Linked DNA regions of Thermochromatium tepidum ATCC 43061. The protein of the gene in region 2 interacts with the protein of the main gene of each other region in a pairwise test. Links are inferred from orthologs where the notes say so. Each region holds a gene or a part of one and is shown on either strand. Other genes may lie near its edges. The genes, in order: bioH and acpP.

Evidence for each region.
Region 1: the proteins of acpP (region 2) and bioH interact in binary tests that used the Escherichia coli proteins (3 or more experiments, as listed by UniProt). The link is inferred for Thermochromatium tepidum ATCC 43061 from one-to-one orthologs.

The regions. Positions count from the first base shown.
Region 1 is NZ_CP039268.1:957,997-968,206, forward strand. What follows is about bases 4,392-7,331. They hold bioH (pimeloyl-ACP methyl ester esterase BioH), read right to left. Parts: upstream 6,285-7,331; coding sequence 5,499-6,284; downstream 4,392-5,498. Other genes in these bases: bioD (dethiobiotin synthase), read right to left, coding at 4,392-4,594; bioC (malonyl-ACP O-methyltransferase BioC), read right to left, coding at 4,591-5,466; bioF (8-amino-7-oxononanoate synthase), read right to left, coding at 6,442-7,331. Also shown: E6P07_RS04485 (hypothetical protein), read right to left, coding at 1-254; E6P07_RS04490 (SPOR domain-containing protein), read right to left, coding at 377-1,597; E6P07_RS04495 (trypsin-like peptidase domain-containing protein), read right to left, coding at 1,713-2,612; E6P07_RS04500 (D-alanyl-D-alanine carboxypeptidase/D-alanyl-D-alanine-endopeptidase), read right to left, coding at 2,626-3,816; more of bioD, read right to left, coding at 3,926-4,391; more of bioF, read right to left, coding at 7,332-7,644; biotin synthase BioB, read right to left, coding at 7,655-8,698; E6P07_RS04530 (ComF family protein), read left to right, coding at 8,858-9,574; E6P07_RS04535 (phosphoketolase family protein), read right to left, coding at 9,804-10,210. UniProt on the Escherichia coli protein: The physiological role of BioH is to remove the methyl group introduced by BioC when the pimeloyl moiety is complete. It allows to synthesize pimeloyl-ACP via the fatty acid synthetic pathway through the hydrolysis of the ester bonds of pimeloyl-ACP esters.
Region 2 is NZ_CP039268.1:1,970,834-1,975,997, forward strand. Bases 1,187-4,041 are described here. They hold acpP (acyl carrier protein), read right to left. Parts: upstream 2,805-4,041; coding sequence 2,568-2,804; downstream 1,187-2,567. Other genes in these bases: fabF (beta-ketoacyl-ACP synthase II), read right to left, coding at 1,214-2,452; fabG (3-oxoacyl-ACP reductase FabG), read right to left, coding at 2,962-3,702; fabD (ACP S-malonyltransferase), read right to left, coding at 3,695-4,041. Outside these bases: endolytic transglycosylase MltG, read right to left, coding at 1-295; pabC (aminodeoxychorismate lyase), read right to left, coding at 304-1,158; more of fabD, read right to left, coding at 4,042-4,639; E6P07_RS09050 (beta-ketoacyl-ACP synthase III), read right to left, coding at 4,711-5,164. UniProt on the Escherichia coli protein: Carrier of the growing fatty acid chain in fatty acid biosynthesis.

The DNA.
Region 1 (10,210 bases), 1.0 Mb from region 2 along the record:
CTGATCTGCTCGCGCAGATAGTTGATCTCCTCTTGCATGCGCAGGCTGCCCTGGGCGCGCTCGCGTCGGGTGCGCAGCTCGGCGAGTGCCTCCTTGAGTTCCTGCGAGCCAGGATTCTTGCGCGCAAACGGCGGCGGGATAGATGTCTTGGCACGATCCAACGTCGAATCGGATTTATTGCCATAGACACGATCGAGGATGGCTTCCAGGTCGCTACTGAAATGAACGCTGGTCTTTTGAGACTGCTTGGCCATGGATGAAATCCCTGCTGCGATGGGCCTCGATGATAACGGCTCATGAATATAGCCGCGGACCTGTCTTCGAATCTGAGAGCGGGTCTGCGCGATCATCGTTCATCAATCATCAAGGTGCGTGATCAGTTTCCGGATCTCCGAACCTCGGTCAGTTCTGTTTCGGGCCTGAGTTTGCGAATCCAGATGTTCAGATTGGCCAGTTCGGGCGGTAGCCTGGTGGTGATGGCCTCGGCCGCCTCCCGGGTCTCGTGCAGACTGTGGATCAGGACGAACCAGGGGCGCCCTTGATAGGTCTCCCGACGATAGTAATAGATCGTTGGCAGCACATGATCTGCGGCGAAGCGTTCGAGTGCTTCGAGGCTGTGAAAGCCGATGAGCTGCACCGTAAAGGGTCGATCTCCGACCTGGACCGGACGGGTCACGAGCGAAGCGCTCGGTTTGACCCTGACCGCCTCGGCCTGGCCTGCCGCGTTCGTGGTCTCTGACGCACGGGACGATTCAGAATCCGCAACGGGGTGAACTGGGGTAGACGCACTCGACTCCATTTCTGGTTTTGGGGATGAATCGGCACCGTCCGTCGGGGTGTCTCGCGCCTCGGAGCCCGACGCGGTCCCCTCGGGCGCACGCGTGTCTGTGGTCGGTTCCAATTCGGTTGCGGATTGTGGTGACGGGGTGCGCTCGGTCTCTCGCTCGGTCAGCGAGATGCTGGGTGGTTCAGGTTCGTGGTTTGGGGCAGGCTGGAGACGCAAGTCCAGATCCAGCGGAGGCGCCTCGTCCAATCGCTCGATGGACTTAGAGATCTCGGCCAGGGCGGCGGACAGTCGATCGAGTTGGAGGCGTGTCTGCGGCTCGGGTTCGTTAGGAGACGAGGCGTCAATTCGTTCCAGGGTTTTCTTCAGATCGGTCAGCTGCGTCTCGAAGGCCTGCTGGGTGGCATTGAGCTTGAGGAGAAAGAAGATCAGCGTCCCGGCCACCAGCAAACTGAACAGCAACAACAGCATCGCCATGAGTGAGCCATGACGCTTCAGTCGATTGTCGAGTTCGTCGCGCTGGGTCTGGAGCGTGCGCAACAGACGTGTGTCGGCGCGACGCCGGTCGTCATCGACATCGCCGATGCGCGCGATCAGCGAGAGCTCGAGCTTCTGGAGGTCCTGACGGTACTGGTTGAGGCTGGCTATGATCCGGGAGATTTGGGTGGCCTGGGCCTTGAGATAGCGCTGGAGCACCTCCCCGGCATTCGTGGATCGCTCGGCACTGCCCGACGCTTGAGCCGGACGGGTGGCGCCGTCTGTATCGGCGGTCCGGCGCAATGAATCTGGCTGGGTTGTCTCTGTCTTGTCCATCGAACGCTTCTCGTTGCTGTAACACCCTGTCGATGCAAGATGAACCCTTTGTCAACCGCAGTAGCCCAAACTCTAGAGTAGTCCATGGTGGAGTGCAAACCAGGTCGCCGAGTGACTAGGGTCGTGGTTCACCTTGACCGGTCAAGGCGCGCAGTGCCGCGCGGGCGCGATTGCTGGGCACGGCAAAGCCGATACCGACATTGCCCCCGGTGGGTCCGATCAGGGCGGTGTTGATGCCGACGACCTCGCCGGCCAGATTGACGAGCGGACCGCCCGAGTTGCCCGGATTGATCGAGGCATCGGTCTGGATCAGCTTGCCGAGTCGGCTGCCGCCGACACCGCTGCGCCCCAGCGCACTGACGATCCCTAGTGTGGCCGTCTGGCCAAGACCAAAGGGGTTGCCGATGGCGACCACGAAATCCCCGACTTCCAGCCGGTCCGAATCCCCGAGCGGCAGCGGACGGATGGCGACCGGCGGGATCTGAAGGATGGCCAGATCCGAACCGCTGTCGGCACCGAGCCTTCGGGCCTCGAAGCTGCGCTGATCCTTGAGTGTGACCTGGATGCGCGTGGCGCCCTTGAGCAGATGCTCGTTGGTCATCACATAGCCACGCGCGGAGTCGACGATAAAGCCCGACCCCTGACTGTGGCGACGCTCGATAGGGGGGATCTCGGGGATGGGCAATCCCATGCGGTCGAGGAAGTGGCGGAAATCAGGGTCGTTGAGAAAGGGGTGCTCCTCGCGCGGGATGCGTGAGTCGACCGTGATGTTGACGACGGCGGGTGTCACCTGGCGCAACAAGGGCGCGAGGCTGGGATAGCCCGAAGCCCCGGGGATCGCGCCACCCTTGATCAGGCCGTTCGGATCCAAGCGTGCCGAATCCGTGCCCGTCGGCGAGGGGCCGATCACGCAGGCCGTGAGTAGCGCGCCAGCCAGCAGCAGTGCGCCCCAGTGAAGCGCGCCTCTGGAGCCGCGAGCGATACCGACGCCGGGATGGAATCGAGTGACCGACATGCGTCAATCCGGCTCAGCGCGCCAGCTGGCTGGCGACCTGGCGTCTGAGGTCATAAGCCACGGGTTGTTCGATGAGTAGGGCAAATGGCTCCCAAACGCCACCGCGCCGGACATAACCGGCATAGCTGCTGATGCCGCTCAGGGTGCCGGTCTTGGCGCGGACATTGGGGTCGTCGTCCTGCTGGGGCATCAGGTCGCGATAGGGCGCGAAGGCCTCGAGCAGCTCGACGAGCTGGCGCGCGCTCAAGCGATTGGCGCGCGATAGACCGGCGCCGTCGTCGATGGTAAATCCGGTCCAGCCGAACCGCCGCCGGGCAAAGTCGGTCAGGGCGCGCTGCGCCTGTCCCGGACGGATCTGGCCCTGTCCATCCGGTGCGGCCAGACGCAGGAAGAGTGCGTTGGCGATGAAGTTATTGGAGTACTTGAGCATGGGCGCAACCATCTCGGCCAGGGTACGGCTGTTTTGGTAGCGCAAGAGGCGTTTGGCAGTCCCCGGTGTAGTGGCAAGTTGCTGTCTGTCCCCGACCTCGATGCCGGCGGTCCTAAGCTTGGCGGCCAGCAGTTCGCCGAAATAGCGCAGGGCGAGCGCGCGTTCGCGCAGATTGATGCGCTGCTGACCCTGGGGTCCGAGGCGACCGAGACGTTCGCCGGTGGCGGTCAGGGGCGTCTGCGGCTCGGCGCTGTGGATGTGTTCGCCCTCGCGGATCAGATTGAGGGTGTTGAAGTTCGCCGCCAGGGCCGTGACCGGGGCGTCATAGGGGTTGCTCGAGGTCGAGCGCCCAGCGATCTCGAGGTCCGGATCGAAAAGACTGTCGTCGAGACCGATTCCAGCGACCCGGTGCACACCCTGCCGTTTGATCGCCGTGACCAGGCGATCGAGTTCTTCGGAGACCAGATAGGGATCGGCGTACCCCTTGACCCAGAGCCAGCCGGAGGCGTCCTGGAAGAGGTCGGTGTGGAAGCGATGATCGCGTCCCCAGCTCTCGAGCGCCGCATAGGCGGTCAGGAGCTTCAGGGTCGAGGCCGGGATACGCGCGACCTCGGCCTGATAGGCGATCCGGTCACGTCCGCGCTCCTTGACCAGCAGACTGGCCTGCGGGAGCGCGCGCACCTGGACGACCGGGTCCTCGGCCAGGGCCGCGTGTGCAAGACCGAGCCAGAGCACGGCGATGAGTACGAGCCAGTGAGGGCGATGGGCAGTCATCTGATGAAGTCAGGGGCTGTGTTGACAGGCGCCAGACAGCATACCGCAATCCCGAACTCGAACCGTATTCAGGATGACCGGCTGCAAACGCCGAGCGTCCTGGCGGCCTTCAGCGACCCACCTGGAGACAGGCGGCGATGGCTCGCGCATCCGGTGCGTCCATCCAGGGGACGGCGCCGAGACAGGGGGCCTGGATCAGCGTCTGGAGCGTCTTCAGGTTGGCCTCGGGGGCCAGCAGGTCTGGATCCACCTGATTGGCGATCCAGCCGGCCAGTTCCAGACCGCTTCCCTGGATCGACTCAGCCGTCAGCAGGGCATGATTGAGACAGCCGAGCCTGAGCCCGACCACCAGGATCACCGGCAGCCCAAGCGTGCGCGGGATATCGCCGACGAAGCACTCGGGCCCCAGTGGAACGCGCCAGCCGCCGATGCCCTCGACCAGCACCCAGTCGGCCTGCCGACTCAGCTCGGCGTGCGCCGCGCGGATGCGCTCGAGTTCGATCGAGATCGCGGCCTGCTCGGCGGCCAGATGTGGCGCGATCGGCGGCAGGAAGGCATAGGGATTGACCAAGGCATAGGGGACCGCGAACGTGCCCTGGGCCTGGAGACGCTCGGCATCGGCATGGCGCAGTCCATCGGGACTCGGGTCACAGCCGCTTGCGACCGGTTTCATGCCCAGTACCCGCTGTCCGCGTATCTGCAGGGCGGCCATGAGCCCGAGGGTGATCTCGGTCTTGCCGCAGCCGGTATCTGTTCCCGTGATGAAGTATCCGCTCATGGTGCGACCGCCCGGCGGCGTCCGCCGATCGCTGAGACCGGGATGGCGACCTCACCGCTGACCTGTCTGGAAGCCGAGGCTTCAGGGGCCCAGGCATGTCCATAGAGCACCTCATAGCTGGCCGGCAGGCGTCCCTCGCGTCTGAAGCACTCATAGGCGGCGGCGAGCGCGGCCAGGCGTGCGCGTCCGGTCAATCCACGCGGACGCGCCGCCGTGGCGTTGCGCGCGCCGAGCGCCTTGAGATCCCGCATCAGACCCTGGACGTTGTCATAGGTCAGGGTCAGGCGATCGGCGTCCATCACCGGATCGGCGAAGCGGGCGCGCACCAGGGCATCGCCGATGTCGTGCATGTCCAGGAAGGGGCTAACATGGCTATGTCGGTCGACCTGGCCCCAGGCCGCGCGCAGCTCCTTGAGGGTATCCGGTCCAAAGGTGGTAAAGAGCAGCAGTCCGCCTGGACGCAGCACCCGCCGGCATTCGCCGAAGGTGCGCTCTAGGTCGTTGCACCACTGGAACATGGCATTGGAGATGATCAGATCTACCACACCATCGGCCAACGGCAGCGACTCGGCATCGGCGCAGACGCACAGCGGGCGACGCCACCAGCGTCCGCGCCGGCGTGCCTGGAGCAGCATCCCCTGGGCGAAGTCCAGCGCCAGCACGCGCGCCCTGGGATAGCGGCGGGTGAGTGGGTCGATGGCATAGCCAGTGCCGGTGCCGAGGTCGAGAATCCGTTGGGGCGCGAGTCGAATATAGTCGAGCCGTCCGAGCAACCGGTCGGCGATCTCGCGTTGGAGCACGGCGACGCGGTCGTAGTCGGCGGCGGCGCGTTCGAAGCTGAGCCGGGCGCGGGTCTTGTCGATTGGGTGCATGGTGGCGATCTTGGGGGCTGACGTCGCGATGTTCAAAGGGCGTTTAGAAAGGTGCGGATGGTTTGACCCGTTTCCTGGGGGTGCGAGAGGTGAGGCGCATGGGCGGCGCCGGCGATGGTCTCGGTCTGTGCCGCCGACATCAGCCGCTCGATGCGCTCGGCGACCCGTGCCGGGACCAGGGTGTCGTTCTGGCCAAACAGCCAGAGCGTCGGGCAGCGGATGTCGGGGAGCTGGGGGCGCAGGTCTTCCTCGCGCAGCAGATCTAGGCCCAGGGCGAGTGCAGCGGGCTTGGGTTCAGGGCGTGCGGCCAGTTCCTGCTTGAGGGCGCGCAGGGTCGCGTGCACGCGGTCGCTGCCGCGCATTTGTAGGGTCAGGAAGCGGTTCAGGGTGCCGCTCGGGTCGGCGAGCAGGCCATCGTGGAACCGTACCAGGGTCGCCTCGGGCATGGCAGGCGTCCAGTCGTTCGCCTGGGTGAAGCGTGGGGTGGCGGTCAGGAGGATCAGTCCGGCGACGCGCTTGGGTGCAAGCAAGGCGGCGGCCAGGGCGATGAGTCCGCCCAGCGACCAGCCGACCCAGACGGCGCACTCGGGGGCTGAGTCCAGGCAGGCCTCGGCCCAGCCCCAGAGTGAGTCGCGTCCGGTGGGGAAGGGGCTGTCACCATGTCCGGGCAGGTCGAGGCGGTGTTGGGTCAGGCCGTTCCAGGTCGGCTCGGGGACGCCGTTCCAAACGGCTGAGTTCATGCCCCAGCCGTGGAGCAGGACCAGGTCGGCGGTGGTTTTGGGGGTTGGAGGGGGCTTGAGAACGGATTGTTGTGACATCGGGTGTGGTTTCGGTCTGGTTGCTTGGGGCGGTCGTGGGTGGTTCGTGGCACCGTCCTCGGGGGGACGCCGTCAATCCATCTCTGGAGGCTTGATGACCGCCTCGAGGCGGCGGCATCCCCTGCCGACGGGCACCCCGAACCACGCGGCGGCCTCATCACGGGCGGCTGGGCGTTGGCTCGGCTAGCGGCAATCTGGCCAGGGCTGCAAGGAGTCGGTCGATGTCCTCGGCGCTGTGCGTGGCTGAGAGCGTGATCCGCAACCGCGCCGTCCCTGCGGGGACCGTCGGGGGGCGGATGGCGGTGACCAGGAGGCCCTCGGACTCAAGCGCGGCGCTCCAGGCCAGGGCCTGTTCGGCACTGCCGGCTAGGAGCGGCTGGATGGGGGTCGGCGAGTCCATCAGGTTCAGTCCGAGGCGGGCCGCCCCGGTGCGAAAGCGCTCGATCCACTCGGCAAGCCGTTCGCGGCGCCAATGCTCGCGCCGGGCGATGGCGAGGCTCGCGAGCGTGGCCTCGGCCAGTGCCGGCGGTGTGGCCGTGGTGTAGAGATAACTGCGTGCAGACTGGATCAGGGTCTCGATCAGTTCCTCGGGGCCGGCGACGAAGGCGCCGAAGGTGCCGAACGCCTTGCCGAGCGTGCCCATCAGGATCGGCACCTCCTTAGGGCCCAGCCCGAAGTGCTCCAGGGTGCCGCGCCCTTCGGGTCCCAATACGCCCAGGCCATGGGCGTCATCGACCATCAGCCAGGCCCCGGAGGCGCGCGCGATCGCGGCCAGCTCGGGCAGGGGGGCGAGATCCCCGTCCATGCTGAAGACGCCATCGGTGACGATGAGCCGTGCGGGTGTGCTGGCGATCAGGCGTTGCAGGGCCTGGGTATCGGCATGCGGATAGCGACACAGTCGGGCGCGTGACAACAAGGCGCCGTCGAGCAGCGAGGCGTGATTGAACCGGTCCTCGAACACCCAGTCGTTGCGTCCGGCCAGGGCGCTGATGATGCCCAGATTGGCCATGTAACCGGTCGAGAACAGGAGTGCCCGCGGGCGTCCACTGAACTCGGCCAGGGACTCTTCCAGGGCCTGATGTGAGCGGCTGTGACCGTTGACCAGATGCGCCGCGCCGCTGCCTACGCCCCAGCGTCTTGCCCCGTCGCACAGGGCCGCGATCACCTCGGGGTGATTGGCCAGACCCAGATAGTCGTTGCTGCAAAAGCTCAGCATGGGTCGGCCATCGATGCCCATCCGAGGCTGTTGTGGCCCATCGCGCAGCCGGCGACGGCGATAGAGCGACTGGGCCTGGAGCGCCTCAAGTCGTAGGCGCAGTTCGGTCTCGGGCGATGGGTGGCTGCTGGGCGTTTGCTCCATGTCGCGCCCCTCAGAGCTGGATCCTGTGTTCGCTGGTCTTGTGACAGGCGCCCGGCTCGGTGCGTTCGGCCTCGACCGGCTCGAGGCTCAGGCCCAGACGCTTGAATAGCCGTCGGTCGCGCTCGGATTCGGCATTGGGGGTCGTCAGCAGCCGCTCGCCGTAAAAGATCGAGTTGGCCCCGGCCAGGAAACAGAGTGCCTGGAGTTCATCGCTCATCGTGTGGCGTCCGGCCGAGAGGCGCACATGCGAGCGCGGCATGAGGATCCGCGCCGTCGCCACCACGCGCACGAACTCGAAGGGATCGAGTGCGTCGCTACCGAACAGCGGCGTGCCCTCGACCTGGACCAGCAGGTTGATGGGGACGGACTCGGGATGCGCCGGCAGGTTGGCGAGCTGGCGCAGCATGGAGGCGCGATCACGGCGCGACTCGCCCATGCCGAGGATGCCGCCGCTACAGGTCTTGAGTCCGACCGCGCGGATGTGCTCCAGGGTATCGAGTCGGTCCTGATAGGTGCGGGTGCTGATGACCTGGCCATAGAACTCAGGCGAGGTGTCGAGGTTGTGGTTGTAATAGTCGAGTCCAGCGTCCTTGAGCCGGCGGGCCTGGTCGGCGGTCAGCATCCCGAGGGTGACGCAGGTCTCCAGCCCAAGGGCGTGGACACCCTCGATCATCGCGATCACCTGATCGAGCTGCCTGTCGGTCGGATTGCGCCAGGCCGCACCCATGCAGAAACGGGTCGCGCCCTGCGCCTTGGCGGTGCGTGCGGCTTCCAGTACGGTGTCGAGCGACAAGAGACGCTCGGGCACGACCGCGGTGGCATGGTGGGCGCTCTGACCGCAATACCCGCAATCCTCGGGACAGGCGCCGGTCTTGATGCTCAGCAGGGTGCTGACCTGGATGGTATTGGGGTCGAAGGAGGCGCGATGGACGCTCTGGGCTGCAAACAGCAGGTCATTGAACGGCTGATCGAGGATCGCCTCGATCTCGTCGAGCGACCAGTCGTGACGGGGTATGGGCTGGGGCTTTAAGGCGGTGGTCTGGGGCTGTGACATAGGCGGGCAGAACCTGGGATGCTCGGAGACCTGGGTCCCGAGATGGAAAAATCCATTACTCTAAGTGGGTTGACTGAGTTGTCAACTGATTTTGCTTCTCAGGGTTTACAACCCCTGACGTCGGTTCCGCCGGTGTCATGACCGATGGGAGGCAGCGCTGTGTGGAGACTCGGTCTTGGGATCGGCCACAGTCTGCTCGACAGCCTGTTCCCGCCGACCTGCTTGCTCTGCGGTGCGCCCGGCGATCGAGGGCGCGACCTTTGTGCCGGCTGTGCGCTGGATCTGCCCTACAACCGCCCTGCCTGCGCCAGATGTGGCTCCCCCCTCCTGGCTGAGCTTCCGGATGGGACGGTCTGCGGCGATTGCGCGCGCCGTCCGCCGCCGTTTGCAGTCTGTCTGGCCGCCTTTCGCTACGAAGGTGCATTGCCTTTCCTGATCACGGGCGCCAAGTTCCATGGTCGGCTCAATGCCGCGCGGCTTTTGGGTCAGTGTCTGGCCAAGCATATACGCGAATCGGCGGGCGACTGGCCCGAGGCGCTGGTCCCAGTGCCGCTCTATCCGCGCCGCCAGCGCACGCGCGGCTACAACCAGGCGCTAGAGATCGCGCGCGTTACAGGCCGCGTTCTGTCCATTCCGATCGAGCCAGATCTCGTCGCCCGCGTCCGCGATACCTCGCCCCAGACCACACTGACAGCGCGCGCCCGACGGCGCAACATCCGGGGCGCCTTCAAAACCAAAGGGGATCTCAGGGGACGGCATCTGGCCATCGTCGATGACGTGATGACGACCGGCGGCACCCTGTCCGAACTGAGTCGGGTGTTGATCGACGCCGGTGCCGCACGGGTCGATGCCTGGGTCGTGGCGCGGACGCCCTGATCTCGGGCGTCGTTTCAACGCGACGTCCGGCGATCCAATCCGTGCGCCGTCTCGTCGATCCGGTCAAGATCCAGCGCCACGCTTAGGGAAACGCTGATTTATTCCATCTGTGGCAAAACCTTCTCACGTAACTCATTGATTTTGTAGGAGCGGCTTCAGCCGCGATTGAGAGACTTGCCGTCAGCCCGCCCGAAAACTTCTATCGCGACCTAGAGTGCTGAGAGCGAGCTCAAAACGGCCATACCCAGTCATCCACCTCGGGCTTATCGATCCCGTGCTCATAGGCATAGTTGCGACACTCGATCTGCCGATCGCGCAGCGCCTCCTTCACATGCGCCCCGGCAACTTGGAGCCGCGGTACGCGGTTGATGACATCGATCGCCAGGCTAAAGCGGTCGATCTCGTTGTTGATCGCCAGCTCGAGCGGCGTGTTGATGCTGCCCTTCTCCTTGTAGCCGCGCACATGCAGGTTCTTGTGATTGGTGCGACGGTAGGCAAGGCGATGAATCAGCCAGGGATAGCCGTGGAAGTTGAAGATGATCGGACGGTCCTTGGTAAAGAGGCTGTCGAAGTCAGCGTCCGAGAGTCCATGCGGATGCTCACCGGCCGGCTGGAGCTTGAACAGATCTACGACAT
Region 2 (5,164 bases):
GCGGCGTCATGTCGCGCGTGAAGGCATACTCACCGGCCTTGATCCGGCCCTGATCACCCCGGAGATAGACCATCGCGATGAAATAGATCGGACGTTCGATCAGACCCTGTTCGCGCAAACGCCTTGCCAGGGTGCGCAGGGAGGTCCCGCGTGGCACATCGAACAAAACGCGCTCCTGGTCGGTCTGGATCGTCTGCGACAGAAAGCACTGATAGTCACGCCACAGGGCCCCGGCCAGCAAGAAGCCAGCCACAAGGACGACGAGCATGAGCCCTACGAGGACACGTTTCGACATTGGGCCGATCACCCCGGCGTACAGGCGGCCTGATACAGCCGATCGAGCAGGTCCCAAGGCAGCAGCGCCAGATCGAAGCGGCGTCCCTCCAACGCGCGCACCGGCCAGACGCCGATGATCGAGTTGGTCAGAAAGAGCCCGCATGCCTGATCGAGCGCGGCCCGATCGAGGCGCATGACCAGACACTCGATCCCCAGGTGCGCCGCGAGTTCCAGCGTCAGACCACGCACGGTGCCGGCGATGCCACTGCGATCGACCGGCGGCGTCATCAGACAGCGACCGTCCCACAAAAAGACATTGGTCATGGTACCGCCGACCAGATCGCCGTTGGCATCGAACATGAGCCCCTCGGCGATGGCTGGATCCTTCCACTCGGCACGCGCCAGGACCGAGTCTAGACGGTTGAGGTGTTTGATCCCGGCGAGTAATGGATTGATCGAGACGGGGGTCTGGCAATGGCGCACGACCACGCCCCGACGCCAGTCAGGACCCTGAGCGGGTGGCAAGGGGTAGATCAGGAGCAGACGCCTGGGTGGCGCAGACGGCGGCGGGGCATAGCCGCGTCCGCCGTCCCCGCGCGAGAGGATCAGCTTGAGGACGCCCTCCCCCTGGCCATCGATCAGCTCGGCCGCCTCGGCAGCCAGCAGGGCGGTCTCGGGGGACTCGATGCCGAGGCGCTCCGCGCCCAGGATCAATCGGTCCATGTGGCGCTGCCACTGGCAGGGGGCGCCGGCGGCCAGGCGGATGGTCTCAAACAGACCATCCCCATAGTGGAGCGCCCGGTCAAGGACCGAGAGCCGATCACCGGGCCGACCGTCGATCAGGATCCGAGACGGGGCAGGGGTTTCGAGCGTTGTGGTCATACCATGTCTGCGTGCCCTGCCCAACCGCCCCTAGACCCTGTCTCCGGGACCAGGGTCAGAGGCGCCGGAAGATCAGCGTCCCATTGGTCCCGCCGAAGCCAAACGAGTTGGAGAGCGCCACCTCGATCGGCATCTGACGCGCGGTGTTGGGCACATAATCTAGATCGCAGTCCGGGTCCGGGGTGTGATAGTTGATGGTCGGGGGCGCCACCTGATCGCGGATGGCCAGGATGGTGAAGATGGCCTCGGCGCCGCCGGCGGCGCCGAGCATGTGTCCGGTCATTGACTTGGTGGAGCTGACGGCGAGTCTGTAGGCATGATCGCCGAAGGCGCGCTTGATGGCGAGCGTCTCGGCGATGTCGCCCGCCGGGGTCGAGGTGCCATGGGCATTGATGTACTGGACCTGGTCCGGGTTTAGACCGGCGTCGTTCAGGGCCATGAGCATGCACTCGGCCGCCCCTACCCCGTCCTCGGCAGGGGCCGTCATGTGATAGGCATCGGAGTTCATACCGACACCGATCAGCTCGGCATAGATGTTGGCACCCCGCGCTCGAGCATGCTCGTATTCCTCGAGCACTACGACCCCGGCACCGTCGCTCAATACAAATCCGTCGCGATCTTTGTCGAAGGGGCGGCTGGCCCCCTCAGGGTCGTCATTGCGGGTTGAGAGGGCACGCGCGGCGGCAAAGCCACCGATACCAACCGGTGAGGTCGCCATCTCGGCGCCACCGGCCAACATGACATCGACATAGCCATGACGGATCATGAGCGCCGCCTCGCCGATGTTGTGGGTGCCGGTCGCACAGGCCGAGACGATCGAATAATTGGGGCCCTTGAGGCCGAACTTGATCGAGAGGTTGCCGGCCACCATGTTGACGATGTTGGCGGGCACAAAGAACGGCGAGATGCGGCGCGGCCCCTTCTCGCGATAGACCTCGTAGTTGTTCTCGATGCCCGTGATACCGCCGATGCCGGAGCCCACGGCCACACCGATGCGCCGACAGTTGGACTCCGTGATCTCCAGACCAGAATCGGCAAGGGCCTGACAGCCGGCGGCCAGGCCATAATGGATGAACTTGTCCATCTTCTTGGCGTCTTTTTCCGAGACATAGGGGCTCGGATCGAAGCCATAGATCGGACCGCCGAAGCGGGTACTGAACGGGGCGATATCGAAATGGGTGATCGGTTTGATTCCGCTCTTTCCGGCGAGGATGTTGTCCCATGCGGACTTGACGTCCAGACCAACCGGCGCCACAAGACCCAACCCGGTGACTACTACCCTTCTGCCTGCCATCACTTAACCTCTATCGTCGCTCAGAACGCCACCTTCGACCGGTCCATGCCGCGCCCTTCAGTCAAGGCTGGAGCCCAGCGTCTGGCGTCAAATCGATTCGCTCAGGCACCGAGTCTCAGGCCTGGTGCGCTTTGATGTAGTCGATGGCCTGCTGGACCGTGGTGATCTTCTCGGCGTCTTCGTCCGGGATCTCGGTCTCGAACTCCTCTTCGAGGGCCATGACCAGTTCCACGGTGTCGAGCGAGTCCGCTCCCAGATCGTCGACGAAGGACGCCTCTGGGGTGACTTCCTCTTCCTTCACGCCCAGCTGGTCCACCACGATTTTGCGAACTCGTTCTTCAACGCTGCTCATAAGATTGATTCCTCATCGAATGACAAAAATCGACCCCCCTGGGCCAGGGCGTATTCTAGTGACAAACCAGACGCGATGAAAGCCAGAATCCACATCGATTTCCGGCATTTAACGTCTTGTTTTGCAATAATGAATGACGAAAAATACCTCTAAGACCTCACGCCATGTGCATGCCGCCGTTGACATGCAGAGTCTCGCCGGTGATGTAGGCCGCACCCGGCGAGGCCAGGAAGACCACCGCGGCTGCAACCTCCTCAGGGTGACCGAGCCGCCCGAGCGGGATGGAACCGAGCAAGGACTGACGCTGGGCCTCAGGTAGATCCTTGGTCATGTCGGTGTCAATGAATCCGGGTGCGACACAGTTGACCGTGATCCCGCGCGCGCCGACCTCGCGCGCCAGCGACTTGGTGAACCCCAGCATCCCGGCCTTGGCGGCGGCATAGTTGGTCTGGCCGGCGTTGCCCATGGCGCCGACCACCGAGGCGATGTTGATGATGCGCCCCTTGCGCGCCTTGGTCATGGCGCGCAGACAGCCCTTGCAGAGCCGGTAGAGCGCGGTCAGGTTGGTGGCGATGACCGCATCCCAGTCCTCGTCCTTCATGCGCATCAGGAGGGCGTCGCGGGTGATGCCGGCATTGTTGACCAGGATGCTCGGGGCGCCGAGTCGCTCGCTGATCTGGGCCAGGGCCGTCTCGACCGAGATTGGATCTGCGACATTCAGCACCAGCCCCAGTCCCGGATGGCCGGCCTCGGTCAGAGTCTGTTCGATGGCCTGGGCACCGGACGCGGTGGTCGCGGTGCCGACGACCGTGGCCCCCTGCTCGGCCAGCGCCAGGGCGATGGCCCGTCCGATCCCACGCGAGGCGCCGGTGACCAGTGCGATTTCACCTTTAAGCATTCGAGCTTGCCTCCAGTGCCGCCTCCAGCGTCTTCGGATCGAAGACGGGCAGCGTCGTTAGATGGTCAGAGATGCGTTTATTCAACCCGGTCAGGACCTTGCCAGGACCGCATTCGAGCGCGGTCGTCACGCCCTGTGCGACCACCGACTCAATGGTCTCCACCCAGCGTACCGGGCTGTAGAGCTGCTCGACCAACAGGCGACGCAGCGAGTCGACGTCTGCGGCCGGGGCGACAGTGACATTGTGGATCACCGGCACGCTCGGCATGGCCAGCGCTACCTCGGCCAGGCGCTCGGCCAGGCGCTCGGCCGCCGGGCGCATCAGGGCGCAGTGCGAGGGCACGCTCACGGGCAGTAAGAGCGCGCGCTTGGCCCCGGCGGCCTTGGCGGCCTCGATGGCGCGCGCCACGGCGGTGGACGCACCTGCGATCACGACCTGACCGGGTGAGTTGAAGTTGACGGCGGCGAGCACCTCACCCTGGGCCTGCTCGGCACAGAGTGCCACGACCTGCTCATCGGCCAGCCCGAGCACGGCGGCCATGGCGCCCGCACCCGCCGGCACGGCCTCCTGCATGAAGCGCGCCCGATCGGACGCGAGCCGGATAGCCTCGGCAAAGCCTAGGGCACCCGCCGCGACCAGGGCGGTATACTCACCGAGACTGTGTCCGGCCATCAGGGTCGCCGGTGGACCGCCCGACTGCTGCCAGACGCGCCAGACGGCGATACCCGCGGCGAGCATCGCCGGCTGGGTGTTCTCGGTGCGATCCAGATCCTCCTTTGGGCCCCGGGTGACCAGCGACCAGAGATCGCGCCCGAGCGCGTCTGAGGCCTCCTCGAAGCTGTGCTTGACACTCGAATAGACCTCGGCGAGCGCGTCGAGCATGCCGACCGATTGCGAGCCTTGCCCGGGGAAGAAGACAGCCAGTGAGTGCGTCATAGGCCTTGCAGCATCCTTTGATCGTTGTGAGTGGTCGGTGATCGGGGCCAGGCGCCCGGCTCGGGCTGGACTCAATAGCGGACCAGCACCGAACCCCAGGTGAACCCGCCGCCGAAGGCCTCCATCAACAGCGTCTCGCCCCGCTGGATGCGCCCGTCACGCACCCCCTGATCGAGCGCCAGCGGGATCGAGGCCGAGGAGGTGTTGCCATGCTCGGCGACGGTCACGATCACGCGCTCCATCGGCAGATCGAGCTTGCGCGCCGTGGCCTGGATGATACGGATGTTGGCCTGGTGCGGGATCAGCCAGTCGATCGCGTCCTTGGTCAGCCCGTTGGCCTCCAGGGTCTCATCGACGATATGCCCGAGGGTGGTGACGGCGAAACGAAACACCTCGTTACCCTTCATCTCCAAAAAGGCGAGTTCCGGCCGACCATTGCCGTGACCGCCCGGGACCTGGAGCAGCTCGGCATAGGCGCCATCGGCATGGATATGGGTCGAGAGGATCCCAGGCTCGTCGTCCGCG